Regions from separate parts of the Paenibacillus sp. CMM36 genome, predicted to be linked through region 1. Evidence: a T-box and tRNA genes for the amino acid it is inferred to sense, from the RefSeq annotation. Region 1 holds a T-box; the other holds one or more tRNA genes.

Region 1 (3,429 bases):
GATGTCCGCTGGTACGTCGCCAATCGCACGTTCCCTCAATTCAGCAATACTATGCGGAGCAAACTGTTCTCCAGTTTCCTCACAAACCCAGATGTTTAGCGGTGTACCCCAATAGCGATCACGACTGATGTTCCAATCCACCAGTTCCTCCAAAAACTTGCCAAAACGTCCTTCACGTACATGACCCGGATACCATTCGACTTCGCTGTTGTTGGCAATCAGTTGATCCTTGATCGCAGTTGTTTTGATAAACCAACTGTCCATAGCATAGTACAATAATGGAGTATCGCAACGCCAGCAGAACGGATAGCTATGCTCGTATTTTTCCTTGCTGTACAGCAGGCCTTTTTCGGACAGCATTTTTACAATATCTACATCACAGTCTTTCACAAAACGACCTGCAAAATCAGTGATTTCCTCTACATAGTTACCTTGAAGATCCACCACGTTAATGAACTCAACACCATTTTCACGACATACCCGGTAATCATCCTCACCATGCGCTGGAGCCATATGAACGATACCTGTACCGCTGGAATCTGTTACGAACTTCGCACCCAGAATCTGATTACCCTTCTCAACCTGAAAATACGTAAATGGCGGGGTATAGGTTTGGCCAACCAGTTCTGAACCAGATAGCGTGCCAATCACTTCATGCTCGCCTTTAATGACGTCTTCAACCAGATTTTTAGCAACGATGTATACACCGTCTTCCTGCTTCACACGTGCATATTCCAGTTCAGGGTTGACGGCGAGCGCCACGTGACTCGGCAAGGTCCAAGGTGTTGTCGTCCAAGCCAGTACATATTCACCACTGCTATGCAGCTTGAATTTGGCCGTGGCACTCAGATCCTTTACATCTTTGTAGCCCTGCGCTACTTCATGAGAACTTAGCGTTGTCTGACAATCCGGACAATACGGACTCACACGATGACCACGATACAGCAGATCTTTTTCATGAATGGTCGCCAAAATGTTCCATACGCTCTCGATATAGTTATTATCCAATGTAATGTACGGGTTATCGAGGTCTGTCCAGTATCCGATCGCTTCGGTTAGATCACGCCATTGTTGCTCGTATTCAAACACGCTCGCCTTACATTTTTTTATAAACTTTTCAACGCCGTATTCTTCAATTTCAGGTTTATGGGAGATCCCCAGTTGCTTCTGTACACCTAATTCTACCGGCAAGCCATGCGTGTCCCAGCCTGCCTTACGTACGACGCGGTATCCCTTCATTGTCTGATATCGGCCCACAAAATCCTTAATTACACGGCCCAGCACGTGACCGATATGCGGTTTACCGTTAGCTGTTGGTGGGCCCTCATAGAACACAAAATTTGGCTTTCCTTCACGATTTGTGATGGATTTACGGAATGTGTCCTCCTGCTTCCATTTGCTCAGGATGCGCAGGTCACGGGACCGTGCTTTTTCTTTAACATCCACTCTGTTCATACTGTCATACTCCCTCTCTGCTCATCATTGATTTCCCTAGCATTTCCTAAAAAAAGCAACAAAAAAAGCCCCATCCCTGTAAAGGGACGAGACTGTGCTCGCGTTACCACCCTGATTCCGTAAAAATAGACCATTCTAAAAATACAGTCTCATCACGGCTCTCTGAGCCCCACTCAACTACAGCAGGGCGCCATTATAACGCATGGCAAACGGTGATTGCTTACACACGCCATACATCTTAAGCGCTTCAGCTCACTTCTCCGGGAGGATCTTCGGTCATGTTCTGAACGTTGGCTTGCACCGGAAGGCCAACTCTCTGAGGGACAAATCATGACGTACTCGTTCCCATCAACGAATTAAACATGTTAAATTCATCGAATATTAAACAGCAACATCGTTACCTTGAATAACAACCATCAGCCGACGGACGGATAATCATTGAATTCAGTATAGTATTTACAGTTATAGCCTGTTTAAAGTGAAAAGTCAACCCTAACAACGTCTAATAAAAGCTTGTCAGAAATGAAATTAGTAAATTTCTTTCATCTCACGCTCGCGTTCCAGTACTTCGCGTTCCCGGTTTTCAAGAGCTTCCCAGCCGTCTTGGCTTAACAAGTCAAGCTGTGCTTCCACCAGTGTACGAAACCGTGCTCGGTAAATCGATGCCTGCTTCTTCAGCTCTTCAACCTCCAACGCGATCTTGCGGGATTTGGACAATGCTTCGTTCACAATACGGTCCGCATTTTTTTCCGCTTCCTTCACGATCAATTGGGATTCTTTCTTGGCGTTGTTACGAACTTCATCTGCGGCTTCCTGCGCTACGATAATCGTCTTACTCAGCGTATCCTCAATGGTCGCGAAATGATCGAGCTTCTCCTGTACGTTCAACAACTCGGTGCTCAGTTCTTTATTTTCACGAATAACGCCCTCGTAATCTTTGATCACCTGATCCAAAAATTCATTAACCTGATCCTCATCATAACCGCGAAGCCGGCGGGCAAATTCCTTGTTATGTATATCCAATGGCGTTAATGGCATGCCGTCCACCTCCTATAAGATTGACAAAAAATACATTTTCCGCGTCACGACGCTCACTATCATCTATCGGTCATCATACCCCGTTTTGTGAATACTGTACAGAGCAAAATCGTTCCAGTTCTTCGCTATAGCTTAATTCTTTCGACAGAAAGCTCGTGATTCCTGCCTACAGCTATACAAACTTACCAATTTTGACACGGAATCTTCCCTTTTTTGTCATCCCGTCTGTTTCAAGCACTTTGAAACGCCCAAAACCCTGCATGGAAATAACGTCTCCAGCTTTAAGTGGAGTGGATGGATTCTCCTCCACCTTCCAATTTACCCTGCACCGTCCCGCCCGAATCGGTGTTAATATTTTACTGCGGCTTAGCTTGTACACATCGCTAGCAATACCGTCCAGACGCAAAGAAGCGACCGTCAGGTCTAGCGTCTCTAATGCAACTTCCTTCGTTCGCAGACTCGCTACAGGCAATAGTTCTGTCCATACATGAACACGGTGTACCTGCTGCAAATGCATCGTCATAAAATCACCGATCTCTGAAGCTACCAATACATGACACCCATCATCCAGTACATGAATATCTCCAATTTTCCCACGTTTGATTCCAAGTCCCAGTAGGGCACCTAGATAATCACCGTGCTCAAGGGTACCTATTTTAAGATCGTCAGATGTGATGGAAAGGACCTGAATCCCCATCTCCTCACCGTCCAAATACGAATAATCGGGCGCAATCAGCGCCCGCTTTCGTTCCGAAGCCATGTATCCGCCATCTACCCTAATCGTGACCTTGTCTTCCTTCGAAGCAAGTGTCTCCAATATGTACTGTTGGCGCGGGTCCAAAAAATCAGTCAGCTTCTGCTCATGATAAGCCCCCGCATGACTGATCCATTCGGAAGCACGATCCACATAATCCCGTTCATCCGGGTGAAAATGCT
Region 2 (3,429 bases), on a different contig from region 1:
CTGCTGACATTGCTTTGTCTGCGGTATCTATTCCAAGAAGTTTAACAATTTTATTGGTTCTTGCTTCTTCAACAAGATCCTTAACAACTACACTTCGGAAATATTCCCATTGATCTGCTGGGCTTCCTTTTGTATGAATGGGGACAACGTTTTTTAAACTCCATGTTTCCCACCCTTTCTCAAAAGAGAGTAGCATGTAATCATCTGGATTGTCATAGTGAAGCTCTGTGACCTCCTTCCAGAGTCGCGTTTTGCCCGATTTATAGTTACCGACAATCAGTGAACGAATCCCGTGAAGTGCTACCTTAGGTACATTATCAATTACTGCATCTCTCAATCCCATATAATTAATTATTCTCTCCCTTTTATCTATAATTTTTTGTTGACCTATTTGATCCCATGTTTATACTTCAATGAATTTTGTATAACTTGGTCTGTGTTTTATACACAGACCGCTTTTTTAATTGATTATAACTATCTAATCTCACGCAAATGGATCTGCAAATGGATCATCGGATGGTTTGGTTGTTTGATTAAATGGATCATCGCTTGCTACACTCTCACTAAAAGGATTTTCATTTGTCAAAACAGCAGACTTCTTGAATTCCTCTTCCTTCAAAAGTTCGCGCATCAAGCTGCCTTCCACATAACTGATAACTTCCAGACCCTTTTTATCCCCGTTAGTGACACGCTCTTGTCGTGTTACCTTCTCACTACTATCCACTTGACTAAATGGGTCATCGGATGAAATTTCTTCTACGATATCCACGTAAGCAAAAGTTGCTCTGTTGTTGTCTTGTCCAATAACCTCAATAAAGTCGTAGGTATTAAGAGAAGAGAAGGCATCAGCCATCGAAATGCCATGTTCTACTTTCTTCTGATACACCATCATTTCAACATCTTTTGGTTCGGATCTCTCGATTCCATTTGTCAAAACAACTGCATTAATTTTTGTATCTCCAGTCTCACTATCTTGATATGTAGTATTGATACCAATTTGCATGTTAAATCTATTTACTTCAATAAAATCTGGCGATTGGAAGTCGCACACGTAATTAATGGATTTCCCAGCAACTTTAACATCTTGAGGCTCACCATCAATGATAACCTTTCCTTCTTTGATTGGATTGACAAAACTAATCTGTCTCGAAATACCTTTAATTGTTTTGCCGTCTTCTGTATCAAACTCATATGGAATGTATTTTCCCTTAACTTCTACCCAAAAGTCTTTTTCTACAATCTCTTTAAACTTATCGATTCTATCCCATTCAGGTTCAATGAGATGATATGTATTATCTGGATATGTGTCTTTATTGTATCTTTGATTCCATTCTACTTTTGCCGACTTTCTATGCTGCCTGCTGTAAGGATATGCATAGGGCTTTTCTTTACCTGTAATCTTAACTTTCAATTCATTACTCATTGCCGTTTCGATAATAAATTGAAATACTTTCTTTTTCCCCTCTTCTTCAGTTGAGTAAAACGGGACATCTACCCAGTTATCTGTGTTATCTTTTTCCTTAATTGGTTTGACTTTTCCCACAAAATGAAATCCATTGTTAAATTCTTTGCCACCATGATTGTTGTTTACTTTAATCTTATAGTCTGCCATTTGTATTTTATATCTCCCTTTAATGTTTAATTATTTTTATTTGATTAATCCATTTTCGATCAATCATAAAAGGGAGGGCTTCTTAATTTGTTCTTGATTCATATCACCACCTTTTCAAAGTGAGATGAGCTGCATCTATATAATCGCGCTAGGCGCGTTATTGTTGTATGTACTTCTTTGTCAGTTATTAGCTTCTTCATTGAAACTAGGTAAATCCACTATCGTAATAACTGTTCATGTTTCAGCATCTCCTTTCAGTTATATTTCATCTATATAATCACACATTGCTGTGTGTTATTTTTTGGTGGGTCTCACCCGACTTGAACGGGCATTAGCCAATTTATGAGATTGGTGTCTTAACCAATTAGACGAAAGACCCTTATGCATTGCCTTTTGGTAACTATTTATCTTGATAAAAGTATTCTTTTAGGAGGTCAATCACCTTGTTCATTAAATATAACACGCTAAACTATTATAGTCAATACATTTCATTATTTTTAATTGTATAGTTTTTGTAAACTTCCTTTCTATCTCTATCTATATGGTATGTAATCAGCCGAACCATACGCTCGGCAATGGTTATGCAACTACTAAGACAAAGCTAGATGTAGCAAATTTGAATATTTATTTTTTTCATACAAGCTATATAGTGTTTCTGGGTCTGTTACTTTTAATCTAGCTAACTTAAAATCATCGACTTTTTCTTGATATAGTTTTTCAAGTGCCATGATATTATTATCATTATAATCAATAATAAACTCATACTTGTCTTTATAACCTTCTTCGTCGATCAACTGCTTTCTTCTTTCTGACAGATAAATATATTCAGAGCCAGGATTTCCATTGCAAAATAAATACATTTTTTGTCTGTCAGAGTCACTTCTCAAAAGAAACTCTATTTTTTTCATTATTATTGTGGCATTTGTAGGTATCTCAAGCCGATAAATTAGTTCGTCTTGCTGCATAGCATTATCTCCTTGCTGTCGAATTCTATACTTTTATTATACGAGATTACTATAATTAGGCAACAACTTTACACACCATGTCTAAATATATTGACTTAATCAATATACTGGAAAAACGCCCATATAGTGTGTCACTTTTTGTCGAATCGTTTATTCAGGAACTTATGTTCGTATTTATTTTAATTATACTACTGCCAAAAGGCATAAGCAACATAAATCCAAAAATAACTCTTATTTTTTATTGTTTCTAAGTCTCTGTAACATCTTTTTTACTGTTGTTAAATGTACCGCTGCGATTTCCACAAAGCTTTTCTTGGTCTTATCAAAATAAATCTCATATACCCTTTCATCGATTTCATCAATCTTAGTCACATCAGCCATACTTCCTCTTCCAACTCTTACGAATCCCTCAATGTTCTCAAATAAACGCATCGTCTGCTCTGTTCTTGTTTCATCGATAAATTCACCCATACCAGTTATGTATACAATCCGTGTTTGTCCTGTTTTCCCGCTCTTTTTTTCAGTTCTAAATCCTTGAACTTCTGACACTGGTAACATAATTGCTACTTCATCTATTTTGTCACCTATTTTCTTAACTACTTTTATAGTGTCCGTTGATTTCAATTTTATCACCTCGTAATTCATTTGGGGTCTCGCCCCACCCAGAAGAAAGAGCGAGACCCCAAATATATTATTTCAATTCTTCTGGCACTGCTTCTCCATGTATCAATGTCCAACTAGCAGTGCTTACCACTGTTACTGCCAACAGAGAGCAAAAACTACCAACAATCAGCATAAGTTTGTTCAATTTCATAACTTTTCACCTCCTCTCAAGCGTATCAAGAGGAGACT

The links. The T-box of region 1 lies ahead of ileS (isoleucine--tRNA ligase). A T-box ahead of a tRNA ligase gene usually reads a tRNA of that ligase, here a tRNA-Ile.
Region 2: it encodes a tRNA-Ile, which carries the amino acid that the T-box ahead of ileS (isoleucine--tRNA ligase) is inferred to sense. The anticodon was not compared.

Annotation. Positions count from the first base shown of each region.
Region 1 is NZ_JBSEDY010000009.1:60,867-64,295, forward strand. Features, by position in the region: gene ileS (isoleucine--tRNA ligase) at 1-1,455, opposite strand, end outside; T-box leader at 1,535-1,816, opposite strand; gene ACWA2B_RS17885 (DivIVA domain-containing protein) at 1,984-2,493, opposite strand; gene ACWA2B_RS17890 (YlmH family RNA-binding protein) at 2,666-3,429, opposite strand, start outside.
Region 2 is NZ_JBSEDY010000004.1:130,680-134,108, forward strand. Features, by position in the region: gene ACWA2B_RS10475 (AAA family ATPase) at 1-343, opposite strand, end outside; gene ACWA2B_RS10480 (hypothetical protein) at 485-1,612, opposite strand; tRNA gene ACWA2B_RS10485 (tRNA-Ile) at 1,915-1,991, opposite strand; gene ACWA2B_RS10490 (hypothetical protein) at 2,203-2,577, opposite strand; gene ACWA2B_RS10495 (hypothetical protein) at 2,809-3,201, opposite strand; gene ACWA2B_RS10500 (hypothetical protein) at 3,269-3,391, opposite strand; gene ACWA2B_RS10505 (accessory gene regulator ArgB-like protein) at 3,388-3,429, opposite strand, start outside.